2 regions of the Proteus terrae subsp. cibarius genome follow, and region 1 is predicted to be linked to the other one. Evidence: predicted binding sites of a transcription regulator. Region 1 holds the regulator's gene; the other holds the start of a gene.

What was found. Region 1 encodes ArgR, which controls arginine synthesis, uptake and breakdown. Its sites were predicted from a motif close to ANTGAATAAAAATACANT; they were not measured.
Positions count from the first base shown of each region.
Region 2: the regulator ArgR is predicted to act here: its motif matches at 15,691-15,708, upstream of argA (amino-acid N-acetyltransferase).

Region 1 is NZ_CP047349.1:263,855-280,889, reverse strand. It holds gene glmM (phosphoglucosamine mutase) at 1-413, opposite strand, end outside; gene folP (dihydropteroate synthase) at 410-1,252, opposite strand; gene ftsH (ATP-dependent zinc metalloprotease FtsH) at 1,335-3,281, opposite strand; gene rlmE (23S rRNA (uridine(2552)-2'-O)-methyltransferase RlmE) at 3,329-3,958, opposite strand; gene yhbY (ribosome assembly RNA-binding protein YhbY) at 4,104-4,397, shown strand; gene greA (transcription elongation factor GreA) at 4,519-4,995, opposite strand; gene dacB (serine-type D-Ala-D-Ala carboxypeptidase) at 5,405-6,847, shown strand; gene cgtA (Obg family GTPase CgtA) at 6,933-8,105, opposite strand; gene rpmA (50S ribosomal protein L27) at 8,236-8,493, opposite strand; gene rplU (50S ribosomal protein L21) at 8,513-8,821, opposite strand; gene ispB (octaprenyl diphosphate synthase) at 9,085-10,056, shown strand; gene GTH25_RS01365 (DNA-binding protein) at 10,105-10,521, opposite strand; gene GTH25_RS01360 (DNA-binding protein) at 10,604-10,954, opposite strand; gene GTH25_RS01355 (helix-turn-helix domain-containing protein) at 11,141-11,407, shown strand; gene mdh (malate dehydrogenase) at 11,510-12,448, opposite strand; gene argR (transcriptional regulator ArgR) at 12,896-13,366, shown strand; gene mpl (UDP-N-acetylmuramate:L-alanyl-gamma-D-glutamyl-meso-diaminopimelate ligase) at 13,424-14,803, opposite strand; gene fbp (class 1 fructose-bisphosphatase) at 14,969-15,976, shown strand; gene ppa (inorganic diphosphatase) at 16,176-16,703, shown strand; gene GTH25_RS01325 (sulfatase family protein) at 17,034-17,035, shown strand, end outside.
Region 2 is NZ_CP047349.1:3,073,270-3,090,304, reverse strand. It holds gene GTH25_RS14250 (thymidylate synthase) at 1-255, shown strand, start outside; gene GTH25_RS14245 (potassium:proton antiporter) at 492-1,001, shown strand; gene GTH25_RS14240 (prepilin peptidase-dependent protein) at 995-1,639, shown strand; gene GTH25_RS14235 (DUF2509 family protein) at 1,636-2,097, shown strand; gene GTH25_RS14230 (hypothetical protein) at 2,145-2,426, shown strand; gene recC (exodeoxyribonuclease V subunit gamma) at 2,442-5,825, shown strand; gene ptrA (pitrilysin) at 5,841-8,729, shown strand; gene recB (exodeoxyribonuclease V subunit beta) at 8,726-12,337, shown strand; gene recD (exodeoxyribonuclease V subunit alpha) at 12,340-14,250, shown strand; gene argA (amino-acid N-acetyltransferase) at 14,323-15,657, opposite strand; gene amiC (N-acetylmuramoyl-L-alanine amidase AmiC) at 15,898-17,035, shown strand, end outside.

The DNA.
Region 1 (17,035 bases):
GTAATTGGCTTTTCCATTTCAGCTTCAATAGCTTCTTCTACTTCGTCTGGTAATTTTGTGCCATCAATAGAGAAGAATTTAATCCCGTTATCGTAATAAGGGTTATGAGAAGCTGAAATCACGATCCCGGCTTCAGCACGGAATGTACGCGTTAAATAAGCAACAGCTGGTGTTGGCATTGGTCCTGTAAATGAGGCAGATAAACCTGCAGCAGCTAAACCCGCCTCTAATGCAGATTCAAGCATATAGCCTGAAATACGTGTATCTTTACCAATAATGATTTTACGAGAGCCATGACGTGCTAATACTTTGCCCGCAGCCCAACCTAGTTTTAATACAAAATCAGGTGTAATTGGACTATCACCTACTTTTCCACGGATACCATCTGTTCCAAAGTATTTACGTTCGCTCATTCATTATTTTCCTTTGCAGAAAGAGTCGCTTGTACGACTTTCATCGCATCAATAGTCTCTTTAACATCGTGTACACGAATAATTTGTGCGCCTTGCATCGCTGCAATGACAGCGCACGCCACGCTACCAGCAACACGCTCTTGTGGTGGTACATTCAATAGTTGTCCAACCATTGATTTGCGTGACATTCCAGCAAGTATGGGTAGACCAAAGTGATGAAGTTCACTTAAGTGTGCTAATAATTGGTAATTATGCTCTAAATTTTTACCAAAGCCGAATCCTGGATCAAGAATAATTTGATTTTTTTCGATCCCGGCATCAACACAACGTTGAATATTTTCTTGTAAAAAACGATCAACATCCATCACCACATTCTCATAATGTGGTGATTGTTGCATGGTTTTAGGGTCACCCTGCATATGCATAATACACACTGGCAAACCTGTTTTAACCGCCGCTTCAAGTGCTCCTGGCTCTTGTAAAGAGCGAATGTCATTGATAATTGAAGCACCTGCATTTGCTGATTCAGTAATGACTTGAGCTTTGGATGTATCAACAGAGATCCAAACATCAAAACGTTGACGAATAGCCTCAACAACAGGAACAACACGCTGTAACTCTTCATCAATAGAGACATCGCTTGCGCCGGGTCTAGTAGATTCACCACCAATATCGATGATAGAAGCCCCTTCAGCGATCAATTTTGCTGCGTGGTTAACTGCATCATTAAGTGAATTATGAGTGCCACCATCTGAGAAAGAGTCTGGAGTGACATTCAAAATCCCCATAACTTGAGGTGTTGATAAATTAAGTTCTGTTCCTCTAGCCATTAATTTCATTTCATTGATACCTTCATAAAAAAACCCCAGAAGCCTGGGGTTTATATTTATAGCTTACTCAATATGCATAACCCGATAAGGATTAGTGAGTATTTTTATCAGAAGGTGTATCACTTTCTGACTCAGGCTTATCTTTTGGCTCACTCGCTACATGCGTTTGTGCTGGCTGGGCAGTAGTCGTTGTACCACTATTGCCATTATTGCCTTCCCAGCCCGCAGGTGGACGAACATCACGACGATTCATTAAATCATCAATTTGAGGCGCATCGATAGTTTCATAAGTCATCAGTGCATCTTTCATTGAGTGCAGAATATCAAGGTTGTCCATTAAAATCTGACGAGCACGAACATAGTTACGATCAACGATAGCTTTAATTTCTTCGTCAATTGTACGCGCTGTTTCATCAGACATATGCTGCGCTTTAGCAACAGAACGGCCTAAGAACACTTCACCTTCTTCTTCTGCGTACAGTAATGGCCCTAACTTTTCAGAGAAGCCCCACTGTGTCACCATGTTGCGTGCAATATTGGTTGCAACTTTGATGTCATTAGAAGCACCTGTAGAAACATGCTCTACACCATAGATAATTTCTTCAGCTAAACGACCACCATAAAGTGTTGAAATCTGGCTCTCTAATTTCTGACGGCTCGCACTAATTTGGTCGCCTTCAGGTAAGAAGAAAGTCACACCTAATGCACGTCCACGAGGAATAATCGTCACTTTATGCACAGGATCATGTTCAGGTACTAAACGACCAATAATTGCGTGACCAGCTTCATGATAAGCGGTTGATGCTTTTTGTTCTTCAGTCATCACCATTGAACGGCGCTCTGCGCCCATCATTATCTTATCTTTCGCTTTCTCAAATTCGACCATTGAGACAACACGTTTATTACCACGTGCAGCGAATAAAGCAGCTTCGTTAACTAAGTTAGCTAAGTCAGCACCAGAGAAACCTGGCGTACCACGCGCTAAAATTGCTGGATCAACGTCTGGTGATAAAGGCACACGACGCATATGGACTTTAAGGATTTGCTCACGTCCACGTACATCAGGTAAACCAACAACCACTTGACGGTCAAAACGGCCTGGGCGAAGTAATGCTGGGTCTAATACGTCTGGGCGGTTAGTTGCCGCGATAACGATAATACCTTCATTACCTTCGAAACCATCCATCTCAACTAGCATTTGGTTCAGTGTTTGTTCACGTTCATCATGACCACCACCTAGACCTGCACCACGTTGACGACCGACCGCATCGATTTCATCGATAAAGATGATACAAGGTGCCGCTTTTTTAGCTTGTTCAAACATATCACGAACACGAGAAGCACCGACACCCACGAACATTTCAACGAAATCAGAACCTGAAATGGTAAAGAATGGGACTTTAGCTTCACCCGCGATAGCTTTTGCTAATAATGTTTTACCTGTACCTGGAGGCCCTACCATCAGAATACCTTTAGGAATTTTACCCCCTAATTTCTGGAAACGGCCCGGATCACGCAAATACTCAACTAATTCGCTTACTTCTTCTTTCGCTTCATCACAACCCGCAACATCAGCAAAGGTTGTTTTGATTTGGTCTTCTGTCAACATGCGTGCCTTGCTTTTACCGAAAGACATCGCACCTTTACCGCCACCACCTTGCATTTGGCGCATAAAGAAAATCCAAAGACCAATCAGTAATAGCATTGGGAACCAAGACACAAAAATTTGAGTCAGAAGACTTTGGCCTTCAAGTGGCTCGCCCGTTACTTTTACATTACGGTTCATTAAAGTGGTCAGCAGGTTGTCATCACGCATAGGCATATACGTGCTGTACTTTGAGTTATCTGTTTTAGTTACATTAATATCATAACCACTTATGCTGACCTCGCGTAATTGGTTATTAGTTAACTCATTGATAAAGGTAGAGTAATCCACCTTACGACTATTCGAATCGCTGGGTCCGAAGCTCTGGAATAATGACATCAAAACGACTGCAATAACTAGCCAGAGGATCAGGTTTTTCGCCATGTCACTCAAGGGATTAACCTCATATTACAACTGTGTTAACAAATAGCTTTAGGGTACTAAAGTTTACGCCCTGTGGCTACAATATATACCTCACGAGAACGAGACCGCGAAGCGTCTGGTTTACGAACTTTCACTTTCGTAAACAGGGAGCGTATTTGCCCCAGGTATTCATCAAAGCCTTCTCCCTGAAACACTTTGACAATAAAACTTCCCCCGGGAGCCAGTACATCACGACACATATCAAGCGCTAACTCTACTAAATACATGGATCGAGGGATATCGACCGCGGGTGTACCGCTCATGTTTGGAGCCATGTCAGACATGACAACCTGGACTTTGTTTTCACCTACTCTATCAAGCAATGCCTTCAACACAAGTTCATCACGAAAATCGCCTTGAAGGAAATCGACTCCAACGATAGGATCCATAGGTAAAAGGTCACATGCGATAATTCGACCTTTTTTTCCTAACTGCTGTACAACGTATTGAGACCACCCTCCAGGGGCTGCTCCTAAATCGACAACGGTCATACCTGGTTTAAAGATATTGTCACTTTGCTGAATCTCTTCCAGTTTAAACCAAGCACGAGAGCGAAACCCTTTTTTCTGTGCTTGTTGAACATATTTATCACTAAAATGTTCTTGTAACCAGCGGCTAGAGCTTGCCGAACGTTTCTTATTGGCCATTGCGTTTTCCAACTATCATACACTTAGCTATCAATATTTTTACTCTTTCACTCATTTAACCCCGTATTAACGACATTTTATGGTGATAAGTGAGAGATGGCGTTAGAATAGATCGTTTTCAATCCCAACAAAGCAAAAATTAATGATGACTCTTAACAAAAAACAAATTCAACACCTGAAAGGGCTCGCTCATCACCTGAATCCAGTCGTTATGATTGGTAACAACGGGTTGACTGAAGGCGTTCTTGCAGAAATTGAACTCGCTCTGGCGCACCATGAGCTTATCAAAGTCAAAATCGCAGGCGAAGATCGAGATGTTAAAAACTTGATCGTGGCAGCGATTGTACGCGAAAGCGGTGCACAGAATGTACAAGTTATCGGAAAAATTCTTGTTCTTTATCGTCCTTCAGAAGCACGTAAGATTATTTTACCGAAATAAAACTTGTATCTTTATATAAAAATGCCATAACTAACTCTATGGCAAAAAAGGCCTTTTAAGGCCTTTTTTATATTACCACAGGATAGCAGTCTAGTTTTCTATAGAAACGTAAAATTATAAATTAAATGTATTCTACGTTTAAAACTTCGTATTCGACTTGTCCACCCGGTGTAGTGATAACAACGACATCATCTAACTCTTTACCAATCAACCCACGCGCAATCGGTGAATTAACAGAAATTAAGTTTTCTTTAATGTTCGCTTCATCATCACCAACAATGCGGTAAGTTTGCTCTTCTTCAGTTTCAACATTTAACAGCGTCACTGTTGAACCAAAAATAATTCGACCATTGTTATTCATCTTTTTAATATCAATGACTTGAGCATTTGATAATTTTGCTTCAATTTCTTGTATACGACCTTCACAGAAACCTTGTTGCTCTCTTGCAGCATGATATTCCGCGTTTTCTTTTAAGTCTCCGTGTTCACGAGCTTCAGCGATAGCGGCAATAATTTCGGGACGACGAACACCTTTTAAATATTCCAGCTCTTCGCGTAATTTTTCTGCACCTAGAACTGTCATAGGGATCTGATTCATGTGTTAATACCTCAATACTATTCCTAATAAAAAATAGGTATCATCCTGATTTTTTATACTAACAACACAGAGAAAAGGATCTATTTACTCTTCTCAAGACAAAAAAAGACACAGGCAACCTTAAATTGGGCCTGTCTCTACATATATTCGGTGAATGAGGGGACGTTATTATATTCCCAACTCATGCTGTTGGGATGTTAACTAAACCTCTCAGACTTAAAACTAAATCTAACACAACAGACGCATTGCTTCACGCCTTATCTCTCTTTATAAAGAGATAAACAGACTTTTTCCGATAATGAGCTAATCCTGCTTGTTACCGTTTACTTTTGCCCTCATTGCCCTTTAGTATTAGCCTCTGGCAATCAATACTGTAGCGTTACACGCTATAGTCACGGATAGAGAAATTATGCGCTTACTATCAACATTTCGACGGATACTCTACACATTAAGTATCATCAGTTTTTCAACCCAAGCGATACCTGTTGAAAACTATACATCTCTTCTTCCCGAAGGAACTCAAGTAGGTTTAATTACTCAACCCGTTGGCGCAGCTTCTCCTAATCTTAATTATCATGCCGATCAATTAGCACTTCCAGCAAGTACTCAAAAAGTGGTGACTGCACTTGCGGCATTACTTCAATTAGGTGGAAACTATCAATTCACAACAACAATGGAAACAGAAGGTAAGATAAAAGATAATCAGCTTATTGGTGATTTGATCTTTCGTTTTACAGGCGATCCTACATTAACCCGCCAACAATTAAGAGCAATGGTAGCCGTATTAAAACAATCAGGTATTACAAAAGTGCATGGCGATTTGCTTATTGATACTTCTGCTTTTTCAAGCCATGACAAAGCACCCGGTTGGGTTTGGAATGATCTAACCCAATGCTTTAGTGCCCCTCCTAGTACTGCTATTGTTGATAAAAACTGCTTTTCTGTCTTGCTGCAAAGTGGCAACAAAGAAGGTGATATTGCCACAATACGTAAAGCCTCTTTCTATCCTGTAACCGTTTTAAGTGAAGTTGAAACTTATGAGAAAGGATCAACTCGTACCCGTTTTTGTGAATTAGATGTCACTGTTCGTGACTTAAATACCTATGTAATCACAGGTTGTATTCCTAAACGTGACGATGCAGTCCCTTTAATGTTCTCTATTCAAGATGGTGCTCATTGGGCCGGTACAATTTTAAAAGAAGAGTTACAGCGCGCCAATATTGAACTTGATGGATATGTCAAACGTCGATCTCAACTAAAAGCGCCTGTTACTGTACTAGCACAAACACAATCAAAACCGTTACATAACTTACTGACTACCATGCTAAAAGAGTCTGATAATATGATTGCAGACACCGTATTTAGAACTATTGGTCGTGAGTATTATGGCGTTCCCGGCACTTGGCGCTCTGGCGCAGAAGCAACCCGTGCTATTTTAAAACAAAAAGCCGGCATTGATTTAGGAAATACCGTTATGGTTGATGGCTCAGGCCTTTCTCGTCATAACCTCATTTCACCTGCAACCATGATGCAAATCCTTCAATACATTGGACAACATGAAAGTGAATTAAATTTTATTACCATGCTTCCCCTTGCAGGACATGACGGTACATTACAGTATCGAGGCGGTTTTCATGAAGCGGGTGTTGATGGCAAAGTTTCTGCCAAAACGGGTTCATTAAAAGGGGTTTACAATCTTGCGGGCTTTATGACCACGGCAAACGGACAAAAAGTGGCGTTTGTACAATACGTTTCGGCGTATTCACCTCCTACACAGAATCGTAATGCTGGACGCGCTTATTTAGTGCGTTTTGAAACAAATCTGTATAAAGATATGTATAACAATCGCTAGATTTATACCTAATAATATAAGTAATAGATAAAAAACGCCTGACTAATCAGGCGTTTTTTTATTTTAATCATCATTCTAATTGTGATTAACGTTGGTAGATAAACTCAATACCTTCGTCGTCTTCTTCATCCCAATCATCGTCGTCATCTTCTTCGAAATCAGGGTTTTCAAGCTGTTCTTTGTGGTAATCATCCCACATAAAATCAACTTTTCCTGGCTCTGCTTTTGTTGCAACAATATCTTGCTCACGCGGAGTAACATTCAGGAATTCCATGATATTCCAGCAAAGTTTTTTCACTCCTTCTTGGTTGATGGCCGCTATCATGTAATAGTTTTCATCCCAACCCAGCGCTTCAACAATTGCTTTTGCCTTCTCTTTTGCTTCTTCAGCATCGAGAAGATCAACTTTATTGAACACCAACCAACGTGGTTTTTGTGCTAGTTTTTCGCTGTACTTCTCTAATTCAGAGATAATAATTTTTGCATTTTCCACAGGATCCGATCCATCAATAGGATCAATATCGATCAAGTGTAATAACACACGACAGCGCTCTAAGTGTTTTAAGAATTGGATCCCAAGACCTGCACCATCAGCAGCGCCTTCGATTAATCCGGGAATATCTGCAACCACAAAGCTTTGGTGATTATCCATGCGCACCACGCCTAAGCTTGGTACTAACGTTGTAAATGGATAATCAGCAACTTTAGGTTTTGCTGCTGATACTGCACGAATAAATGTGGATTTACCCGCATTCGGCATACCAAGCATACCCACATCAGCTAATAACATTAGCTCTAATAGGACTTCGCGAGATTCACCCGGCGTTCCCATTGTACGTTGACGTGGAGCACGGTTAACCGATGATTTAAAGCGAGTATTGCCTAAACCGTGGAAGCCACCTTTAGCAACCATTTGCTTTTGGCCGTGAGCAGTTAAGTCAGCAATGACTTCATTTGTTGCTAAATCACGGACACGCGTTCCTACAGGAACACTGATAGTAATATCTTGACCACGCTTACCTGTACAGTCACGACTGTGACCATTTTCACCACGTTCTGCGCGATAAGACTTTGTAAAACGGTAATCAATTAAGGTGTTAAGGTTTTCGTCTGCAATCATGTAGACATCACCACCATCACCACCATCACCACCGTCTGGTCCCCCGTTAGGGATATATTTTTCGCGACGAAAGCTTACACAGCCGTTACCACCATCGCCCGCGACGATTAGGATCTTGGCCTCATCAACAAATTTCATGATTTTACTCCGTATAGTAGCCATTAACGTGCTGGATGGCCGAAATTACCCAGAGATGGCCTTTTTTAAATATAAAAAGCCCCGCAACATATTTGCAGGGCTTTTGACTCGGTGCTTAAAGGACCAGTAATTATTCAGCTTCGATGCTGATAAATTTACGGTTGTTTGGACCTTTAACTTCGAACTTAATTTTTCCGTCAGCTAATGCAAACAGGGTGTGGTCACGACCACAACCAACGTTAGTACCTGCATGGAACTTAGTACCACGTTGACGAACGATGATGCTACCTGCTAATACAGCTTCACCACCGAAACGTTTAACACCCAGACGTTTTGCTTCGGAATCACGACCGTTACGAGTCGAGCCGCCAGCCTTTTTATGTGCCATTGAACTACTCTCCTAAACCTTAAGCGATACCAGTGATTTTAACATCAGTAAACCACTGACGGTGGCCCTGTTGTTTACGGCTGTGTTTACGACGACGGAACTTAACAATCTTAACTTTATCGCCGCGACCGTGAGCAACCACTTCCGCTTTAACTTTAACGCCCGCAAGGATTGGAGCGCCAATTTGAATGTCATCGCCATTAGCGACCATCATTACAGTATCAAACTCGATTGTTTCGCCAGTAGCTACTTCCAGCTTCTCTAAACGAATAGTTTGACCTTCGCTGACTCGGTGTTGTTTACCACCACTTTGGAAAACCGCGTACATATAAACTCCGCTTTCCGCACACTCCCAATATGTATAATTTGAGTGCACAATTAAAATATTCACATAGGGCGCGAATTCTACGCAAATTTAGTGCCGATGACAAGTACAGATCGCAAACTAGCGTTAAAAAAAAGAGTTTTTTACACGATATTTATTTCAGCCATTTTTAAAGTACAATCTAAATTATAAGAGAGTAAAATCTATGGCATGATCATTTTTTATTAATAATAACGCGCTCATTGGCGAGCCAAAGTCGAAAAAACATGAATTTAGAATCTATTATAAAACTAACATCCGCTGATATGGCTGCGGTAAATGAGGCAATCCTTTACCAGCTTAATTCAGATGTTTCTTTGATAAACCAACTTGGTTACTACATCATTAGTGGTGGTGGTAAAAGGATCCGACCAATGATCGCAGTGCTCACTGGACGAGCATTGGACTATCAAGGTGACAAACATATCTCGGTCGCAGCGCTTATCGAGTTTATTCATACTGCAACGTTGTTACATGATGATGTTGTTGATGAATCTGATATGCGCAGAGGAAAACAAACAGCAAATGCTGTCTTTGGAAATGCAGCCAGTGTACTTGTTGGCGACTTTATTTATACACGATCCTTTCAGATGATGACGGATCTTGATTCGATGCGTGTATTAAAATTAATGTCTAGCGCCACCAATGTGATCGCTGAAGGTGAAGTTTTACAACTAATGAATTGTAACGATCCTGACATTTCTGAAGATGACTATATGCAAGTTATCTACAGTAAAACAGCGCGTCTGTTTGAAGCTGCTTCTCATGCATCCGCCATTCTTTCTGGTGCGACACCTGAGCAAGAAAAAGCATTCCAAGATTATGGTCGTTATCTTGGGACTGCTTTCCAGCTCATTGACGATTTGCTTGATTATGATGCAGATAACAACCAGCTGGGTAAAAACACTGGTGATGACCTTGATGAAGGTAAACCAACGTTGCCATTACTTCATGCTATGCATAATGGCAATGAAGAAGAATCCCAATTAATTCGCCAAGCCATTGAACAAGGTAATGGCCGCCATTTATTGGATACTGTTTTAAATACTATGAAACAGTGTGGCTCTTTGGAATATACCCGTCAAAAAGCAGAAGAAGAAGCAGACAAAGCGATCGAAGCTTTATCAATTATACCTGACTCACCATATAAAGATGCGCTTATTGGGCTTGCTCACGTCGCTGTACAACGTCAATCATAATTTCGATGTTAAACCCTCGTAGTTATGTAAAGAAGCCCGCTAGAGCGACTACGTCGATTCTGGTGGGCTTTTTAATTTATTGAGCACTTCTTCGTTTTCTCGTTCGATAGCATCCTGATTATCCGCATCAATATAGCTAATGAGCTTTGCCAGCCCTTCACGAAGTACGAATTTCACAATCTTTTCTCGTTCCGATTTTGTCAGTTGATAATAAGCTTCAACCCAAATCAAAAAGGCATCCTGACGTTTTGATAAATACTCAGCCGGAGGTTCATGTGCAGCAAGCACACTAATCACCTCATCAGGTAGACTTTTTACGGAATACTCGACAGCTTTTCCCTGCACGCCACGTTTACGACGGTTTTCCCATCCTTCACGGCGCGCCATCAAGTTAACTCCCTGCGGTGAGTTAGGTAACCCCGCAAGCCCCACTAATTCTTTCGCTGTATACCATTCTTTTTTCATGATCTCATCTCACATTCAACTAAGAGGTTAGTCAGATAGATATCTGTTGCGGATAACGCAATAATAGATTCTTTAAAATCGCTTAATCATTGACGACTTTTTCTAAAAAACTTCTAATACCATCCCGCAATATCAGCTCTGTTAATGTTTTTTGTTCACCATCATTTAGTTGTTGGAATGCTTTCACCCAGATAACGAGTGGCTCCTCTTTTTTATTTAGTTTGTAATGTGCTAATGGCTCATAAAGTTCTAGAGCAATTAAAGTTTTTTCTGGTAAACAAGAATAATGATATTCAACACCATTACCTTGCTTATTTTTTACATTTTGTTTTTGCCAAGACTCTCGTCTCGCTTTCGAATTTACACCTTGTGGTGATTTAGGTAATCCACCTATACCCGTCAATTCCTTTGCCGTATACCACTCTTTTTTCATTATGTTTCTCTAAAATTGTTATCAACTTCAAAAAAGAAATTATTAAGAAAAAAATCGGAAATCTTTTTAGAAAAATAATGTTATTTTATTTTCTAAATAATCAGTTTAAATGCTTTAGGACATTTCTAATAAACTGTTATTTATACCACTAACACAGCAATCAATTTTATAGAAAAAGGATTAAAAATGATTTCAAGGAAATCTGATTGGCATCCTGCCGATATTATTGCCGCACTTAGAAAACGAGGAACAACACTTGCTGCCATCTCTCGCCAAGCAGGGTTAAGCTCTTCAACACTGGCTAATGCGCTGTCACGCCCTTGGCCTAAAGGAGAGAAAATCATTGCTGATTATCTTGGTGTAGCTCCTAGTGAAATTTGGCCTAGCCGTTATTTTCATCCTGAAACAGGAGAATTACTTGAACGAAAGATTCGTACCAAAACTAATAATTAACTAATAATTACAGATATTATAATTAATAAAAAAAACCGCTGATATAGTATCAGCGGTTTTTATTTAAATTTGCATTATTTTTATAGCAAAAAAAGTATTTCTTTATTTATTAATAAATTCTTCACCAAGAATTATATCTTTTTTCAATACATCTAACATGCCATTAAGAGATTGTTTTTCAAAATCACTTAATTTACCAATAGATAAATATTCCTCTACACCGTTTTTACCTAAAAGAATAGGTTGTGCAAAGAAACGGGCATATTCTCCGTCGCCTTCTGTATAGGTGCATTCAATAACATTTTTCTCGCCATTTAGAGCGCGAATTAATGAAAGACCAAAACGAGCGGCTGCTTGACCCATAGATAATGTCGCTGATCCACCACCTGCTTTTGCTTCAACAACCTCAGTACCTGCATTTTGAATGCGTTTAGTCAGTGCAGCAACTTCGTCATCAGTAAATGAAACGCCGTCAACTTGAGATAATAGAGGGAGAATAGTCACACCAGAGTGTCCACCAATCACTGGAACGTTGGTTTTTTGTGGATCTTTACCTTTTAGCTCTGCAACAAAGGTATTGGCGCGAATAATGTCGAGTGTGGTAATACCGAAAAGACGTTTTTTATCGTAAACGCCTGCTTTCTTAAGCACTTCTGCTGCGATAGCAACGGTTGTATTCACTGGGTTAGTAATGATACCGATAAGTGCTTTCGGGCAATTTTGTGCAACCTTTTCAATTAAATTACGCACGATACCTGCGTTAACATTGAAAAGATCTGAACGATCCATGCCTGGTTTACGAGCAACGCCCGCAGAAATTAGAACAACATCAGCGCCTTTTAGCGCAGGAGAAGGATCTTCACCCGCAAAACCTTTTACAATAACTTGAGTCGGGATATGGCTTAAGTCAGCTGCGACACCCGGTGTGACGGGAGCGATATCATATAAAGAGAGTTCACTACCAGCTGGAAGCTGATTTTTAAGAAGAAGTGCCAGTGCCTGACCAATACCACCTGCTGCACCGAGAACTGCTACTTTCATTCTGATACTCCTTAGTTTACGAGATAGTGGAACGCCTTCGAGATACTCACTATTACGCAATTCACCTTTAAAAAAACAATTATTTAACAGCAATATTGCATAATAAGGCATTTTCAGTGAAAAATAATACTTTGGTTATTCTAAACAAATTGCTTATCTGTTAATGAGATAGTGGACACCCTTTTGATAAATAATTTCAATAAATATAGCAAAGTGTTAAGTACACCATCATCCTTGTGATAATCATTTAAGCTTATCATTTATTTAACAAATATTTTACTTTCTTTAAATTATCACATTCACGCGCTGTAAATAAATTTTTTTTGCAGTACATTCTACTTTACAATTTTGAGGTGGCTATCACTCGCCTTTCTTCGTCTTATGTTGCATAAAAATTCACTTCTCTGCATAATACACAGGTTATTGATAACTCACTAAAGGTGAACTATGCGCGTTCCTTCTAAGCAAGAAGACTTGGTTAAAGCGTTTAAAGCCCTGCTGAAAGAAGAAAAATTCAGTTCACAAGGCGAGATTGTGACTGCATTACAAGAGGCTGGATTTGATAATATTAATCAGTCCAAAATCTCTCGTATGCTAACAAAATTTGGTGCAGTAAGAACCCGTAACGCCAAAATGGAAATGGTCTATTGCCTTCCTACTGAGCTTGGCGTACCAACAGCAAGCAGCCCATTAAAAAATCTGGTACTCGATATCGATCATAACCATTCTGTTGTGGTGATAAGAACGAGTCCAGGTGCGGCACAACTTATTGCACGTTTATTAGACTCATTAGGCAAAGCAGAAGGTATCCTTGGCAGTATTGCGGGTGATGACACTATTTTTTCAACACCAGCACCAGGATTTTCTACAGAAGAATTACGAGACGCTATTCTGAATCTTTTTGATCAAGAATTATAATTAGCCTTTCTGCAACTTCAAAAAATAAGCCACTGAATTTCAGTGGCTTATTTATTTTTAATACTGACTATCAGAATCTTTAGGCTGTGCTAATTTTGCGAGCAGTTTCTCATGAATACCCCCAAAACCACCATTGCTCATAATCAAAATATGATCGCCCGCTTGAGCTTCTTTCGCAATCATATCGACTAATGTATCCAGATCTGTACTCCAGCGTGCCGGTTGCACACAATGCTCTGCAATATCACTTACTAGCCATTGAATATTAGGTGGCTGGAATAAAAAAACTTCATCAGCGCGACCTAATGCAGGTGCGATATCATCCTTGCTAATCCCCATTTTCATGGTATTTGAACGAGGCTCTAGGACTGCAATAATACGAGCCGTTCCACCGACTTTACTGCGTAACGCTTCAAGCGTTGCCAAAATCGCTGTGGGATGATGAGCAAAGTCATCATAAACACGGACTTGATTAACTTCACCACGTAACTCTAAGCGACGACGCGCATTAATAAACTTATCTAATGCTTCACAAGCATCCGCAGGTAAAACACCAACGTGGTGCGCTGCAACAATCGCCATTAAGCCATTTTGCATGTTGTGTTCACCAGAAAGTCCCCAACACACCTCTCCGACTCGCTCACCTTTGTGGAACACCTCAAAATGGCTACTGTCATTACTGAGTTTTTTAGCTTGCCAATCTCCAGTTTCACCAGTGAATTCTTGTTCACTCCAACATCCCATTCCAATGGTCTGTTTTAAATTCATATCGTTATCAGGCATGATGATTTTTCCGGTACCTGGGACGATACGAACTAAATGATGGAATTGTTTTTGAATTGCCGCTAAATCATCAAAAATATCAGCGTGATCAAATTCAAGATTATTTAAAATCAATGTGCGTGGAGAATAATGAACAAATTTAGAGCGCTTATCAAAGAAAGCACTGTCATATTCATCTGCTTCAATCACAAAGAAGGGGCTTTCGCCTAACTGTGCAGATACTTGGAAATTACCCGGCACACCGCCAATTAAAAATCCCGGTTTATAACCACAGTCTTCTAAAACCCAAGCCAGCATACCTGCTGTTGTTGTCTTGCCATGAGTTCCTGCAACAGCTAACACCCAACGTTCAGGTAAAATATAATCATGTAGCCACTGAGGGCCTGAGGTATAAGGCAAACCCTTTTCAAGTACAGCTTCAACACAAGGATTTCCTCGTGTCATCGCATTACCAATAATCACCATGTCAGGGGCAGGTTCTAATTGTTTTGGGTCATATCCCTCAATCAGTTCAATTCCCTGATTTTCTAATAAAGTACTCATGGGTGGATAGACATTAGCGTCTGAGCCTGTGACTTTATGTCCCTTTGCTCTAGCGAGAATGGCAAGACTTCCCATAAAGGTGCCACAAATACCAAGAATATGAATGTGCATGAATTTCTGTCCAATAGCATGAAGTTGGTCACTATTCTAACGATCAAAAAGCAGATAAGAAACGGATTAACCTTTGAATCATCCGATTCTTTGGCTAAACTTGCCACCACCAAGGAGATTTTTCCTCCTTTTTTACTTTACCCACTCACATTCAGGACCTGCGTCATGAAAACATTAGGCGAATTTATCGTCGAGAAACAACAAGATTTTCCCCATGCAACTGGTGAACTTACTGCATTACTTTCAGCAATTAAGCTTGGGGCTAAAATTATCCACCGTGATATTAACAAAGCAGGGTTAGTCGATATTCTTGGTACTAACGGTGTTTCTAATGTTCAAGGTGAAGCCCAGATGAAACTGGATCTTTACGCGAATGAGAAACTAAAAGCTGCATTAAAAGCGCGTGGTGAAGTTGCGGGTATCGGATCAGAAGAAGAAGATGATATTGTTATCTTTGAAGGTGATCGCGCTGAAAATGCTAAGTATGTTGTACTAATGGATCCTTTAGACGGTTCGTCGAATATTGATGTAAACGTTTCCGTCGGAACAATTTTCTCTATTTACCACCGTATTACGCCAATTGGTCAATCTGTTACTTTAGATGACTTCTTACAACCAGGTCATCGTCAAGTAGCTGCAGGCTATGTCGTTTATGGCTCATCAACCATGTTGGTTTATACAACAGGTTGTGGTGTTCATGCCTTTACTTACGATCCATCTTTAGGTGTATTCTGTTTATCTCATGAAAGCGTACATTTCCCGCCAACAGGAAATATGTACTCAATCAATGAAGGTAACTACATCAAATTCCCATTAGGCGTAAAAAAATACATTAAGTATTGCCAAGAACAAGACGCAGCAACAAATCGCCCTTATACCACACGTTATATTGGTTCTTTAGTTGCTGATTTTCACCGCAACTTACTGAAGGGGGGGATTTATATTTATCCAAGTACTGCAAGCCACCCTACTGGTAAATTACGTTTACTCTATGAATGCAATCCAATGGCGTTCTTAGCCGAACAAGCTGGCGGAAAAGCAAGTAATGGTAAAGAGCGTATTCTAGATATCGAACCAAAAGAACTTCACCAACGTATGCCTTTCTTCGTAGGTACTAAATCGATGGTTGAACAAGCTGAAAGCTTTATGGCGCAATATCCAGACGAAGAATAATCCATTCGTTTGGCACTAACATAGATAAACCGGACTTCTTATTCGTCCGGTTTTTTCATCTTTAAAAATAGTACTTTCTTTTATTTGCTGCTTATTTTTACGTCAGAACGCAACATGTTCGGCAAAAAACGGGTATTGTTAAAAACTTTTCGCTATACTACAGGCCACGTAAAATTAATTTTTTTATAGGAAATTTTTTATGAGCCTGAATCATGTTCCTGCTGGTAAAGAACTACCAGAAGATATCTATGTTGTTATTGAAATCCCAGCAAATGCTGATCCTATCAAATACGAAGTTGATAAAGAAAGTGGCGCACTGTTTGTTGACCGTTTTATGTCAACTGCAATGTTCTACCCATGCAACTACGGTTACATCAACAACACGTTATCTTTAGATGGTGACCCAGTAGACGTTCTGGTTCCAACTCCATACCCATTACAACCAGGCTCAGTTATTCGTTGCCGTCCTGTTGGCGTATTGAAAATGACTGACGAATCAGGTGAAGATGCGAAACTGGTTGCAGTACCACACACTAAACTGAGCAAAGAATACGATCACATTAAAGATGTGAACGATCTGCCAGAACTGTTAAAAGCGCAGATCAAACATTTCTTTGAACACTACAAAGATTTAGAAACTGGCAAATGGGTTAAAGTTGACGGTTGGGAAGGCGTAGAAGCCGCTAAAGCTGAAATTCTGTCTTCTTTCGAACGCGCTAAAAAATAATCCTTGAGTAAATCAAGATATTACAAGGCAAATAACACCCTAGTATTAGGTTTATTTGCCTTTTATTTCTTCATCTTTTAACCCCCTATTTTCAGTTAAAAAGTGTGCCTTTAAATTTAATAAATTAAAATCCACTTTCTTCCCTACTTGTTCTCACTTCTTATGTTCTCTTTTGTTCATCATAGATAAATTATCCTCTTTAAATCACAAATATTAACTTTCGCATACTTTCGAGTATACCTTCGATTGATTTCGTGTGATCAATTCAAAAGAAATTGAAGATTTTTTAATCTATGTTACTGCCATATCTAATGAATGAGAGAGGTTAAAAT
Region 2 (17,035 bases), 1.1 Mb from region 1:
GCGCTGGTGGCTCAAATTACAGGTCATAAGCCGGGTAAAGCATTTCATAAGATAATCAATGCACATATCTATGAAAATCAATTACCACTGATGCGAGATGTGCAACTAAAAAGAGAACCATTGCCGTTACCAACATTACATATCAATCCAAAAATCAAAACGTTGGAAGATATCGAAACATGGGTAACAACAGATGATTTTATCGTTGAAGGTTATCAATGCCATGAAGCGATAAAATATCCATTTACGGTTTAATTTTTCTTTTGTATTTAAAGCCTCTGTTTAGTGATAAACAGGGGCTTTTTTATTTCTATCATTAACTTTAAATTCAATAAATTAATGCTAGCCATCAATTATCATTGATGACTATTTTTTTGTGCTTGTTCTGAAAATATTGTTACTGCGTCATTGTTCGAAAAAAAGGCTCTCTTTTATTTACCTTACAAAGGTTTAGCTGCATCCTCATCGCACAGGCTCTAAAGGAGAACAAAATGAACAGTGACATGGAAATAAGCCTAAATAGAAAACTTGAACAAGAGAGTGAATTTGGGATAAGCCTGCTTGAAATGCTTATTGTCATGGTGATCGCTTCGATTTTAAGTTATTTATCAATTACGACCTATCAGCAATTTACCCACCAACGTCAATTGATACATAGTGTGCGAGAAACCATAGCCTTTCTTTCTTATCAGCGACAACAAGCGCTATTGTTTAATATAAAGATTAAAATATCACTTCATTTATCGCCCAGTAACCAAGTTGTTGCTATTCCTTTTCCTTTGCGACATTTGCCTGAAAAACAAACGATTTTTCAATTAGCGTCAGGTATTCAACTTAAACAATCAACAGTCTCAAATTTTACGTTTGGGGGTATTCGTCAAACTTTAAAACCAATGAGTTTTGTACTTCAAGGTTCAGAAGGTGAAGTGAAAGTTGTTATTTCATCTTTAGGTAGAATAAGAGCATGTAGCCAGACAATTAAGGTATTTTCGCCATGTTAAAGCGATCAATATTTTTATTTTCATCTGGCATGATGCTGATGGAATGTCTTTTTGCCATTGCAATTAGTGGGGTTCTATTTCTTTGTATTAGTCGAGCTTACCCCCAAATAATGAACACTCTGATCCATTGTTACCAACAATACCAGTTAGATATTTTTTTAAGAGAACGGTTATTGGTACTAGAAACACAACTAAGGCGCACTGGGTATTGCTACGGTGATTGTACCCATGCATTGCAGTCAAGGAAGTTTCACACTTCACCATTAAAAATAAGTCAGTATTCTTATCAAGAAAAAAACTCCTGCATTATTTTCGCTTATGACGTAAACGGTAATGGTCGATGGGATGCACCTTCTTCAAAAGAGAGTGACTATTTTGGTTATCGGCTTAAAAATGGGCAATTGGAGCAATTAAGAGGAGTACAAGATTGCACTTCATCAGGGTGGCAACGATTTTTTGAAAGTCATGAGATTGAAGTGACGGAGTTTATTTTACGCCCTTATTCAAGGAAACATCTTATTAAAGATAAACGACTTTTTTATCTTTCAGTCTCTTTAAAATTTCATTTAAAACAATCTCCTGCTGTGAAGTCACATTATAAGAATGAGATTCGGTTAAGGAATGTGGCTGCGTTATGAGTCTTTATTTAATCCACAATAAAAGTGAGCAAGGATTTGCAAGTTTACTTGTCGTAATGGGGTTTATTGTTATGAGCTTATCGGCACTTGGAAGTTTTGCTTATTATTACAGGCAGTCTCAACAAATAGTGATGCAAGAATTACAAGCACGACAAGCTTTTTTATTTGCTGAATCCGCCTTGGCGTGGGGAATAAAGCTGAATTGGGAAATTTCGTCGTCACAGTTAAATAAATGGCAATGCCGCCATTTTCATGCAAATCCTAAAATAAAAAGCTGTTTATTTTTGCTCTCTTTGGAAAAGGGCTTATTGCAAGGACAAGCAGAAAGCTTAAAGGGTTATAAAATATATCATTATCAATGGGTTGATTTTTCGAAGGACAAAAATAAATCTATTATTGCACATCCAAAAGGATGGCTAGATTATTGCCCATTAGTGCATAAGGAGTGTGTGTTATAGATAACATCCAAAATAAATCAGAAAGAGGCTCTATTTTACTTAATACAATGTTTATACTACTGTTTTTTAATATTAGTTTTGTCGCTATTATAGGGTATAGTCAATCATTAAAAGCTGACTTTCAGCGGTTAATTCAAATTCAGCAGGCAGGGCAGGAGCTTTTTGTTTTATTTGAACAAATGTCTGAAATATCACCTGACTATTTTGCTTCTAATCGAAAAATAATGACACGCTCTCTTTTACAGTCTGAAGGTTGTCAGCAAATAGAAGGTTATGTTGCCAATCATGCATTACCCACACTAAAGCTGTATTACTGGTCATGCTATTAATAAAATGAGGATCTGATGTTTCATATATATCACTCAAATCAATTGTCATTACTAAAGTCACTTATGGTGCACTTTATGCAGACCAGACCACTATCCTCTCCTTTTGAACAAGAAGTGATCCTTGTACAAAGCCCCGGAATGTCTCAGTGGTTACAAATCCAGCTTGCCGAAAGCTTGGGTATTGCTGCTAATATCCGTTACCCATTACCAGCAACCTTTATTTGGGAAATGTTTACTCGGGTATTATCAGGTATACCTAAAGAAAGTGCTTTTTCTAAAGATGCCATGACATGGAAATTAATGGCCTTACTTCCTGAATTTTTATCTTATGAAGAATTTAAACCCTTACTGCATTACCTTGATGATGATGAAGATAAACGTAAACTTCATCAGTTAGCTGGGCGTGTGGCTGACTTATTTGACCAATATTTGGTTTATCGTTCGGATTGGCTAATGTCATGGGAAAATGATGAATTAATAGAAGGATTGAGCGAAAACCAACGTTGGCAAAAAATATTGTGGGTAGCATTACAGCAATACACAAAAGATCTTAATCAGCCTCAATGGCATCGTTCTAATCTTTATCAACAATTTATCTCTACATTAAATAATGCAGATGAAGGAGAGCTTCAGCACTGTTTTCCGCCTCGTATTTTTATTTGTGGAATTTCAGCATTGCCTCAAGTTTATTTACAGGCATTACAAGCGATAGGACGTCATACCGAGATCTATTTACTTTTTACCAACCCTTGTCGCTACTATTGGGGAGATATCCAAGATCCTAAATTTCTTGCTCGCCTTAATAGTAGAAAACCACGTCATTATCAGCAATTACATGAATTGCCTTGGTTTAAAGATGAAAAAAATGCCTCTTCGTTATTTAATGATGAAGGCGAGCAAAATATCGGTAATCCTCTATTAGCATCATGGGGAAAATTAGGTAAAGATAATCTTTATTTTCTTTCTGAACTTGAATATACCGATGTATTGGATGCGTTTGTTGAGATCCCAAGGGATAATTTACTTCATCACTTGCAAGCGGATATCCTTGATTTAGAAGATTTTTCGCAATTGGGTACAACACTTGCAACTTATGAATGTAGTGACGATAAACGTGTGATTTCGCCAGATGATTATTCACTGACTTTTCATGCTAGCCATAGTCCACAGCGCGAAGTGGAAGTGTTACAAGATCAATTACTGCATTTGTTAGAGCAAGATCCTGAATTACGACCGCGTGATATTATTGTAATGGTCGCGGATATTGATAGTTATACACCTTATATTCAAGCTGTATTTGGTAATGCGCCTTCAGAACGTTATCTTCCTTTTGCTATTTCAGATAGAAAAGCACGTCAAGCACACCCTGTATTACAAGCCTTTATTACGCTATTAGAACTTCCTCAAAGTCGTTTTACAGCAGAGCAAGTGTTAGCCTTACTTGAAGTACCTGCGTTAGCTGGGCATTTTTCTATTTTTGAAAGTGAATTAAAACTGCTACGCCGATGGGTGGATGAGTCAGGTATACGCTGGGGATTAGATGATGAGAATGTGGCTTCATTTTTATTACCCATTACGGGTAAAAATACGTGGGAGTTTGGCTTACTGCGCATGTTGCTTGGCTACGCGATGGAAAGTGAAAATGGTCCTTGGAAAGGCGTTCTTCCTTATGATGAATCCAGTGGGTTAGTCGCCGAACTTGCAGGGCATCTCGCCGATTTTCTTTATACATTAAGTGATTGGCGTACACGTTTGAATGAAACTCGTTCATTAGAAGCATGGCTAGAAGTTGGGCAACAATTAGTTGATGCCTTTTTTGAGTCTGATGAAGAAACGGAATTAGTGTTAGCGCTTATTATCCAACAATGGCAAAAAGTGATTGAAAACGGATTGAAAGCGCAATATCAAAATGAAATTCCGCTAGTGCTTATTCGTGATGAATTAACAGTACGGTTTGATGATGAAAAAATCAGTCAACGCTTTTTAGCAGGTAGTATTAACTTCTGTACATTAATGCCTATGCGCTCCATTCCCTTTAAAGCGGTGTGTTTATTAGGCATGAACGATGGTATTTATCCTCGTAATATTCAGCCGTTAGGGTTTGATTTAATGGCGGAAAAACGCCGTCGCGGTGATAGAAAACGTCGTGATGATGACCGTTATTTATTCCTTGAAGCGCTTAGCTCAGCTGAAAAATACCTTTATATCAGTTATATCGGAAAATCGATTCGTGACGATCGAGAATGTAATCCATCAGTCTTAATCAAAGAATTACAAGATTATATTGGGCAAAATTTCCGTTTACCAGAGGATGGTGAACTCAATGTTGATGACAGTGCGATTCGTGTGAACCAGCATTTATTAACACAACATAGCCGCGTTCCTTTTGCTCAAGAAAATTTCAGTATAGGCGCTTCCTTTCGTTCTTATGCCTCTGAATGGCTACCTGCTGCGAGTGGACAAGGGGAGGTTCATCAAAGTTTTATCGAACCACTTAATGATGATGACACAATAGATAAAGTCTCTGTTGATGCACTGGCACGTTTTTATCGTCATCCTATTCGTGCTTTTTTCCAACAAAGATTAAAAACAAATTTCGTTATTGAAGAAACAGAATTACCTGAAGAAGAGCCATTTGTGATCAATGCGCTTCAACGTTATCTATTGAATCAATGGTTATTAAAAGCATTGATTGATCAAACCTCAACAGAAGCACTGTTTGAGCGTATTAAAGCAGCAGGACAACTTCCTGCGAGCGCATTTGGTCAAATCTATTGGGAGCAACAAATAGAAGAATTACTTCCTTTAGCTGAAAAGATAAGAAGTGAACGATTAGCCACACATTCTGTCACATTAGAGCAAAGCTTTAGTGCAATACCATTGATTGGTCGTTTAAATGAGGTACAAGCTGATGGTTTATTACGTTGGCGGCCTGCCAGCTTAACAGCTAATGACTTATTGCAACTTTGGATTGAGCACCTAGTTTATTGCTTGAAAGAGGGTACTGGCGAAAGTCGGTTTTACGGTAGAAAAGATACTCAATGGTGTTTATTACCGGTTGAACCAGAGTTTGCCTATGCAACATTAGACAAGTTAATCAGTGACTATAAACAAGGGTTAAACAGCCCATTAGCGTTATTTGCGAAAAGTGGCTGGGCTTGGTTACAAGCTTGCTATGATAAAAAATCACAAGAGTTTTTACTTGATGATGAAGAGACACTTGAAAAAGCAGAATTAGTGCTGATGCAACATTTAACGGATAGCTATAATCGAGATGGTGAAATGAGTGACATGTATGTTCAGCGTGCTTTTTCTCAATTAGACGAACTTTTTTTACAAACGGTCAAACAGACGGCATTAACAATATTTAAACCAATAATTCCATTTCTGAAAAAATAAGGGAGTTCATATCAGATGAGAAAATACTTCTCGCAACTATGGATCATGTTGCTATTGATGCTAGTGAGTATCAACAGCTTTGCTGCTGATCCTCTCTGGCAAGTATTGCCTGATAGCATTGAAAAAAGTGAGAGCGATCCACGGCAATATCAAGCGATTAAACTACCTAATGAAATGACTGTATTACTGGTTTCTGATGAAAAAGCAGTTAAATCATTAACGGCTGTTGCATTACCTGTCGGAGCATTAGAAGATCCAGATAGTCAGCAAGGTCTTGCGCACTATTTAGAGCATATGGTGCTAATGGGATCGGTGAAATATCCTCAATCAGGCGGTATGTCTGAATTCTTACAAAAGAATGGAGGTTCTCATAATGCGAGCACAACAACTTACCGTACTGCATTCTATTTAGAAGTAGAAAATAGTGCCATTAATGAGGCGGTTGATCGCCTTGCTGATGCTTTAGCTGAACCTTTACTTGATCCTAAAAATGCAGATCGTGAACGTAATGCAGTTAATGCTGAATTAACAATGGCGCGGGCACGCGATGGCATGCGTTTTTGGCAAGTCAGAGCAGAAACTTTAAACCCAGCGCATCCAAGTTCTCGTTTTATGGGGGGGAATCTAGAGACATTAAGTGATAAACCAAATAGTAAGCTTCAAGATGAATTGATTAAATTCTATCAAACACACTATTCTGGCAATTTAATGAATGGTGTTATTTATAGTAATAAATCGCTTGATGAATTATCTAAATTAGCCGCAGAGACTTTTGCTCGGATCCCGAATAAAAAGGCTGACGTACCTGTCACGACAGTACCTGCAATGACGGATAAAGAAAAAGGGTTAATGATCCATCTTGTACCTGCTTTACCGCAAAAAACCTTACAGATTGAATTTGGTATTGATAATAATGTCGCCGATTTTCGTAGTAAATCTGATGAATATATTGGCTATTTAATCGGTAATCGTAGCGCGGGAACATTGGCAACGTGGTTACAAGATCAAGGTTTAGCTGAAAGTATAAGTGCCTTTTCAGAGCCTTATATCGATCGTAACCAAGGCTCATTTACGATTTATGTCGCATTGACAGATAAAGGATTAGCGCAAAAAGACAAAGTGATTTCCGCTATCTTTTCGTATATTCGTTTAATTCAAACAGAAGGTATCAGTCGACGTTACTTTGATGAAATTGCAAATGTATTAAATCTCTCATTCCGTTATGGCTCTATTGTAAGAGATATGAATTACATAGAAGGTATTTCGGATATGATGCTGCGCTATCCAATCAAAAATATCTTAGATGCAGACTATATTGCTGATAATTATAAACCTTCAGCGATCCTTTCTCGTCTTGACTCTCTTACACCAGAGAAGGCTCGTATTTGGGTGATAAGTCCTAATGAACCTTCTAACAAACAAGCCTATTTTGTTAATGCACCTTATCAGGTGGATAAAATCACGGATAAGCAATTAAAAACATGGCAAACATTATCGGATGACATTTCATTATCACTGCCAGCACTTAACCCTTACATCCCTGATAACCTTTCACTGATTGATGCAGACAGCAAAATCATCAAACCACAATTGTTGTGGCAAGATAAAAGCGCTCGTTTATTTTATATGCCATCACACTATTTTTCTGATGAGCCTAAAGCCAGTGTGACATTGAGTTTAGTGAATAAGAAATCAGACATTACCGTTAAGCAGCAAGTGATACAAACCTTAACTGACTATCTTGCTGGTCTAGCATTAAGTGAATTATCTTATCAAGCTTCTGTTGCCGGAATGAATATCTCATCCTCATCAGGACAAGGTATTGATTTTTCAATAAATGGATATACACAACATTTACCCGAATTAGTTAATGCAACACTAAAAAGCTATATGAGCTTTGAATCAACTCAAGAAGAGCTAGATCAGGCTAAATCTTGGTATCGTGAACAACTTGAAGTGACTCATAACTTAAAAGCATTTGAAGCAGCTATGCTGCCGGCTCGCCGATTAAATACGATCCCGTACTATGAAGAAGCTGATAAAATCAAAGCATTAGAGTCAATTACACTACAAGATATTATTGATAATCGCCATGAAGTCATTAAAAATGCAGCACTTCAAGCACTGATTATTGGTAACTTAACGCCAGAGCAAAGCCGTGATATTGCTAAATCTGCACACGAATTATTAGGTAATCAGGGCACAGAATATTGGATTGGTGAAACATTAGTATTCAATAAATTAAATGCGGTTGAATTCCAAAATAAATCGAAGAGCACCGATAACGCGTTAGGTGAGCTTTATATTCCAACAGGTTATAGTCGCCTTGAAGGTCAGGCCATTTCTTCAGTACTAGCCTCAGTTATCAAACCTTGGTTCTATGATCAATTAAGAACAGAAGAGCAACTAGGTTACGCTGTATTTGCTTACCAAGGCACTATGGGCGAGCAATCAGGTATCGGCTTTTTACTACAAAGTAATGCAAAACCACCTGTCTACTTGAATGAGCGCTATAACGCATTTTATCAGCAAGCTTACGAACGTTTGAAAAAAATGAACGAAGCTGATTTTAATCAGTATAAACAAGCTATTATTACCGAAGTTAAACAGCCACCTCAAACATTCTATGAAGAAGTTTCTCTTTATCGAAATGACTTCCATCGTAATAACTTAAAATATGATGGCCGTGAAAAATTCTTAGCTGAACTTAATAAGGTTACATTAAAACAAGCTATTGAGTTTTATGAGAAAGCAATTATAAAACCTAATGGATTTATTTTTGTTTCTCAAGTTATTGGTAAAGATGGCACAGATGCTGATTATGCAGAAAATAAGCAATGGAAACGTTACACCACAGTAAGTGAATTACAAAAAACTTTACCTGTTGAGGAAATTAAAGAGTGAGTGAAGTGATACAGGCACAGCCATTAAACCCGTATACGCTTCCTCTGTACCAAAGACGCCTCATTGAGGCGTCTGCAGGAACAGGAAAAACTTATACAATAGGGTTGTTGTATTTACGGTTGCTTCTTGGATTAGGCGGAGAGTCAGCATTCTACCGTCCTCTCAGTGTTGAAGAGATTTTAGTTGTGACATTTACGGATGCGGCGACAGATGAATTACGAGCACGTATTCGTAAAAATATCCATGAACTAAGACTTGCCTGTATCCGTCATGATGTTGAAAGTAGTGAAAATACGTACCTAGAGTTACTCAAACAAATCCCTAATAAAGAGCTTGCTGCACAGTGGTTGCTAGAAGCCGAACGCCAAATGGATGAAGCGGCTATTTACACTATTCATGGCTTTTGTCAGCGTATGTTGGCGAACAATGCATTTGAATCAGGAGTCTTGTTTGAACAAGTCTTGATCCAAGATGAATATGAGCTCAAAAAACGGGTATGTGCTGACTTCTGGCGTCGTCATTGTTATCCACTTTCTTATGATGTTGCTAATGCAGTAAGCCAGATTTGGTCTGGCCCGGAACAACTGCTTTATGAAATACAGCCTTATTTACAAGGTGAAATGCCAGAAATCGAAGGTGTGGCATTAGATAGCGAAAATGAATCAGTAAAAGAGCGTCATCAAGCGGTTATCGAAGCAATTAATAACGTTAAAACTCGTTGGAATGAACATCATCATGAAGTTGAAGCATGGATAACCGCTTCAGGTGTTGATAAACGTAGTTACAGTAGTCGTTTCTTACCTAAATGGATTGAAGAAATCACTTTGTGGGCGTCAACACTAGAAACGAAAAGCTATCAATTACCTGATTGTTTAGTTCGTTTTTCTCAAGAAACATTGAATGAGAAGGCCACTAAAGGCCCAGCACCAGAGCATATTCTTTTTGTTGAAATTGAACGATTAACAAAGCAGAGCCTAACTTTGCGTGATGTTATTTTGGTCAACGCGATCCCTGAAATACGCCAAGGTATTGAAAATGAGAAAATGCGTCGTGGCGAAATGGGGTTCGATGATTTATTAACACGTTTAGATAGAGCATTGAAACGTGAAGGTGGTGAAGCTTTAGCGCAAGCCATTCGTGAACGCTATCCAGTTGCAATGATTGATGAATTCCAAGATACAGATCCACAACAATATCGTATTTTTGATGCTATTTATGGTGAGCATGAAAACAGCGGTTTGTTGTTTATCGGTGATCCCAAACAGGCAATTTATGCTTTTCGTGGTGCGGATATTTTTACTTATATTCAAGCTAGAAAGCAGACATCTCATCACTACACATTAAACACTAACTGGCGCTCTGCACCGGGTATGGTGAATGCTGTTAACAAGCTTTTTATACGTTCCAATGCCCCATTTTTATTTGAGCATATTCCCTTTATAGAAGTAAATTCAGCTGAAAAAAATCAAGATATGGCGTTTATTTACCATGATAAACCGATCCCTCCTTTTAATTTTTGGCTTGCTGAAGGTGAAAGTGTTTCTACGGGAAATTACGAGCAAATCATGGCGGCACAATGTGCTGCACAAATTCGTGATTGGTTATCAGCAGGGGATCAGCAACAAGCTTGGCTGATTGAACAAGGTACAAAAAAATCGGTTACATCTGCTGATATTATGGTGTTAGTGCGTAGTCGTCGAGAAGCAGTACTTATTCGTGACGCACTGAATTTGCTTTCAATACAATCGGTGTTTTTATCCAATCGTGAAAGTGTATTTGAAACCAATGAAGCTAAAGATCTACTTTGGTTATTACAAGCAGTTGTAACACCAGAGAAAGAACGTGTATTAAGGGCATCTTTAGCCAGCCGATTGTTTGGTTTTAGCGCAAAGCAAATTGATGATCTGAATTGCAGTGAGGCGCGCTGGAATAGCTACGTAGAGAAATTTGCTGATTATTATGTACTATGGCAAAAGCGTGGCGTTTTACCCATGTTGCGTAAGATCATGATGGATAATCAAATTGCAGAAAATTTACTTGTAAGTATTGATGGTGAGCGTCGGCTTACAGATATCATGCATATTGGTGAATTATTACAAGAAACATCATTACAACTTGATAGTGAACACGCCCTTATTCGTTGGTTAGCACAACAAATTTCTCATCCCGATGCGCAGTCTGAAAGCCAACAAATGCGTTTGGAAAGTGACCGAAATCTTGTGCGAATTTGTACTATCCATAAATCTAAAGGCCTTGAATATCCTATCGTTTGCTTACCTTTTGCATGTAATTATCAAGAGCAGAAAGGGGCGCTTTATCATGATAGAGAGAAATTTTACGCAAAATTAGATATTTTTAGCCGACCTGAAAGTTTGCGCTTAGCGGATGAAGAGCGCTTAGCTGAAGATTTACGCTTACTTTATGTAGCATTAACACGATCAAAATTCTGCTGTTATGTTGGTGTTGCTCCTCTTGTTAAGGGGACAAAACGTAAGTCAGGGCTTACCGATCTGCATAAAAATGCTTTAGGGTATTTATTACAGCAAGGCGAAGAAGGTAATAGTGAATTATTGCATCAATCAATCCATGCTTTATTAGATGATAATATCAGTGTAACAACGCTTGATAATATGTCTGCACATCGTTATCAGCCCCAATTAATGGCTGAAACAAAACTTGAGGCCGCAATATTTAAACGCCAGATCCATGATAACTGGCGTATAACGAGTTATTCAGGATTAACCTATCAACATTCAAATCGTAGTTATCATTTTGACTTAGGTGATATTGAGGCCTTGGTACAATCTATCGCACCGGGGCTTGATACGGATGCTAAAGGTGAGAAGCAACAAGGAGAGGTTGATGAAAATTCGATTCATCATTTCCCTCGTGGTGCAGTAGCAGGAACGTTCTTACACAGTTTGCTGGAAGTATTAGATTTTTCACAGCCTATTGATGAACTGTGGATGCAAGGACAATTGACTGCCCAAGGTTTTGATGAAAAGTGGGCTCCTCTTTTAGTTTCATGGATGGAAACTCTGTTTCATACACCTCTTAATACCCAAGGATTGTGTCTCGCTGATATCCCAAAATCACAACAACTTGATGAATTACAATTCTATTTACCTATTGAGAAAGAGGTATCATCAGCCCAATTGACTCAATTAATTAGCCAGTTTGATCCTCTATCAAAACGTTGCCCAGCTTTGCAATTTCAACAAGTAGAAGGAATGCTTAAAGGCTTTATTGACTTAGTCTTTTCTTGGGAGGGTAAATATTATGTTGTGGATTATAAATCGAACTGGCTAGGTGAATCGAGTGAGGATTACACACAAGAAGCGATGATGAATGCAATGATGGATCATCGCTACGACTTGCAATATCAACTCTATACCTTAGCGTTACATCGTTTTTTACAACAGCGCATCCCTGATTATGATTACCAAAGCCACTTTGGTGGGATTTATTACCTCTTCTTACGTGGTATAGACAAAGCACATCCCGGAAATGGAGTTTATGCCTATTTACCCGATGAAGCTTTTGTTTTGGCACTAGATTCACTATTTGCAGGTAAAAGTAGCAAACTCGATGTAGTCAGTGAGAAATAAAAATGATCAAACTATTAGAACAAGCGATTACACAAAACTTATTACGGCCTTTAGATCTTCGATTTGCACAAATGCTGGTGGAAGATGAAAACCCTATTTTACTGTTTGTATTTGCTTATTTGAGTGCTCAAACTGGAGCGGGTCATGTTTGTTTACCATTGAGTATTATTCAAAAAGATCAACTGTTTGATGGTAGGCAAAAGGAGTTTGCACAAGAAGTTTGGCAAAAAATGGGTAAGCCTTCTGCTAAAAAAATAGTAGAAGAATTGACTCATTGTCATTGTGTTCATCAAAGTAGCGATGATTCTCCTTCCCCCATTATTTTAGATAATGAACTTCTTTATTTACAAAGAATGTGGAGCTATGAAGAGAAAGTTGCTCAGTTTTTTAGGCAAGAGCATGCCATTGTTGATATTGATGAGAATGAATTAATTAAAGTACTCACCCAACTTTTTCCAACAACGAAAAAAAGCCAAGAAACAAATTGGCAAAAAGTGGCCGCGAGTGTTGCTATCACAAGCCCTATCTCTATTATTTCTGGAGGTCCAGGAACGGGGAAAACCACAACAGTAGCTAAAATTTTAGCAGCTTTTGTGATGCTCACATCGAATGAAAAGCCGATTATTCAATTAGCGGCTCCTACAGGTAAAGCCGCCGCGAGATTAACTGAATCTTTAGGTAACGCGCTGGCACAACTTAATTTAAGCGAAGAAGAAAATAAATGGATGCCAAAGCAGGCACAAACTATTCATCGTTTATTAGGCGCTCAACCTGAAAGCCAGCAAGTGCGTTATCATAAAGATAATCCATTGCAGCTTGATATTTTAGTGGTTGATGAAGCATCAATGGTTGATTTACCTATGATGGCGCGATTGATTGATGCACTTCCACCAAAATGTCACGTTATTTTCTTAGGTGATAAAGACCAACTTGCTTCTGTTGAAGCGGGCGCTGTATTAGGTGATATTTGCCGTTTTTCTGAAGATGGTTTTAGTCAAAAGAGATTTGATCAGATTAACCACTTAACCCAAGGTGAGTTGGCTAAATCTACCGATATCATTCCTGTCTCTCAAACACCAGTTTCTGTCGTTAGTGATTCTCTGTGTCTGCTACGAAAAAGCTACCGCTTTGGTGAGGATTCAGGGATAGGACAACTTGCTTTTGCGGTTAATAAAGGACAGACCAAAACAGCCATTGCGTTGTTGAAAAAAGCAGAGGTTAGCCCACAACAGCTTGAAATGGCATTAGAGCCTCAAGATGTGAGCTTTATTGCTTTAGAATCCAAAGAAAGCTATTTACTAATGATACAAGATGCCGTTAACGCTTATCGAGAGTATCTCACTTTAGTTTCTAAAAAAGCGTCACCTGATATTATTCTTAATGCATTTAACCAATACCGTTTATTGTGCGCGCGAAGGGATGGCCCTTTTGGTGTGAGTGGTTTAAATGACAGAATTGAAATGCTATTGCACCGCCAGCGATTGATCCGCCGTCCTACAAATAGTTATCAAAGTGATTATATTGGACGCCCGATTATGATCCAACGAAATGACAGTACGCTAGGTCTGTTTAATGGTGATATTGGCATTATGCTCAATAATGATGAAGGTGAAATGAAAGCTTTTTTCCAACTACCTGATGGAAAATTGAAAGCAATCCAACCTAGTCGGTTACCACAACATGAAACTGCGTATGTAATGACAGTGCATAAATCACAAGGTTCTGAATTTACTCATACAGCGCTAGTATTGCCCGATAAATTTTCACCTGTTGTTAGTCGTGAATTGTTATATACCGCATTAACACGGGCTAAACAGAAGCTTTCTCTTTATGCCTCGGAGTCGATGGTGAGAATGGCAATACAAACGCGTATTCAGCGTCGAAGTGGATTAATTGATAAATTACGTTATTAGCCATTAGTTAATAATGAAAAATAATAAAAGACAGGCATTGAGAGGGATACCTGTCTTTTTTATATTTGGTAATTACTCTTTATGTAAATCTAAAATCAAAATTTTAGAACGGCGTTGGTAATTATAAAGTGCTTGTTTTTCAATCGGTAGCTTATCTATTTCAGCTGGTTCAAATCCTTTTTCTTGAAACCAGTGTATGCTGCGAGTTGTTAAAACAAACAGCTTTTCTAACCCTAATTGCTTAGCATGAGCTGAAATACGTTGTAGTAAAACTTCACCACGACAAGAGCTGCGATAATCGGGGTGTACTGCGACACAAGCCATTTCACCAATTTTTTCTGATGGATAAGGATAGAGTGCTGCGCATGCAATAGTCATATTATCGCGTTCAATAATGGTGAATTGGTCAATTTCAACTTCCAATTGCTCTCTTGAACGTCTGACTAAAATACCTTGTTGTTCTAATGGGCGAATAAGTTCGAGTATGCCACCAATATCATTAATATTCGCTCTACGAACTTTCTCTGCACTCTCCATGACGATTTGAGTACCAATACCATCACGAGAGAATAATTCTTGAATAAGAGCACCATCAGATTGATAACTTAGTAAGTGGCTGCGCTCTACACCACGACGGCAGGCTTTAACTGCTCCCCGTAAGAATCTTACTGTACCTGAGTGGTAATCACCTTCCGTTTGTAGCTCTCGAATTTTATCTTCGGCTTGGTTAGGTAATAGTTCAGAAACAATGTGTCCTTCTTCATCGACAACACCTTGGAATGAACAAAAACCAATTATTTTTTGTGCTTTAAGCTTTATCGCAAGCTGTGTTGCTACTTCTTCTGAAGTGAGATTAAAGCTTTCACCTGTCACAGATACCGCAACTGGGCCAATTAATACAATGGCATTACTGTCTAATTGGCGATGGATAGCTTCTTCATCGATACGACGGATTTTTCCGCTATGACAATAATCAATACCATCATCAACCCCTAATGGTTGTGCGATAACAAAGTTACCACTAACAACATTAATATGTGCACCTTGTAATGGCGTGTTGCTTAAACTCATTGATAGGCGAGCCGTAATATCGAGTTGCAATGTGCCCGCAGCTTGTTTAACAATTTCCAGGGTTTTGCTATCTGTGATGCGCGTATATTTATGATAAATCGGAGATACCTTTTGCACTTCAAGAGCCGTATCTATTTGTGGACGAGCACCATAAACAACTACTAAACGAATACCTAGGCTGTGTAACAACCCAATATCATTAATGATAGATGGGAAGTTTTCGTGAGCAATGGCTTCGCCACCCAACATAATGACAAACGTCTTGCCTCTATGTGCATTAATATACGGAACCGAGTGGCGGAATCCATCGACCAATTCGGTGCTACGCTCTTTCATAAAACCCTCTCAAGTGAATTTTTATTCGCATTTAATGTATTTTTATTCTTTTTGGGGAGGAATGGCAAGTAAAATCCTATCTTATTGTTTTCCCTGAAGGCAGAATATTCGTGTAAAAGTGAGTAATTGTGCTGTTTTTAAGTGACAGTGAAGAGTGGATTGGGTAAAGTTTTTTGTTCTTAACTTTTTTTATCTCTTTTTAGAGTTTATTGACGTTAATCGTTTTTTTGGAATATTTTCATGAGTCATTCTGAGCACAATCAAACTCGTCGTCGTCTTGTTAAAGGAATTGGCGCGTTATTATTGTTAAGTGTTAGTCCTGTTGGCCTTGCTGCCACAGCATCTATTGTTGCTGTGAGGGTTTGGCCTGCCTCGACTTATACTCGCGTGACTATAGAATCCAGTACGCCGTTGAAATATCGTCAGTTTGCACTATCAAACCCAGAACGTATTGTAGTGGATTTAGAAGGTATCCAACTTAATAGCGTGCTGAAAGGTATCGCTAATCAGGTTCAGACTAGCGATCCGTATTTAAAGCTTATTCGCGTTGGTCAAAATACACCTAAAACAGTACGACTGGTATTTGAAATAAAAACACCTGTACAACCACAAATGTTTACACTTAAACCTGTGGCTGAATTTAAAAACCGTTTGGTGTTAGATTTCTACCCAAGCCACGGCGCTGACACGGAAGAAGATCCTCTTTTAGCGCTATTGCGTGAATATAATGACGGTGATTTACAACAAGCTGTACCGGCACAAACCGACACACGCAAACCAGGCAGAGCAGGGCGAGATAGACCTATTATTATCATGATCGATCCGGGACATGGTGGTGAGGATCCGGGCGCAATTGGTAAATATAAAACACGTGAAAAAGATGTGGTTTTACAAATTGCTCGTCGCTTAAGAACGCTCATTGATAAAGACGCCAAAATGAAGGCGTATATGACACGTAATGAAGATGTGTTTATTCCATTGACAGTACGTGTTGCTAAAGCGAGAAAAATGCAGGCAGATTTATTTGTCTCTATTCATGCTGATGCATTTACAAACCGCTCTGCAAGAGGTTCTTCTGTTTTTGCATTATCAAAAACGGGCGCAACCAGTAACACGGCACGCTATCTCGCTCAAACACAAAATGAGGCTGACTTAATTGGTGGGGTGAGTAAAAGTGGCGATCGCTATGTAGACCATGCAATGCTCGATCTCGTACAAACTGCGACTATTAATGATAGCCTAAAATTTGGTAGTGAAGTGCTGAAGCTATTGGGTGGGATTAATAAACTGCATAAAAATAAAGTCGATCAGGCAGGTTTTGCGGTATTAAAAGCTCCTGAGATCCCTTCTATCTTAGTAGAAACGGCTTTTATCAGTA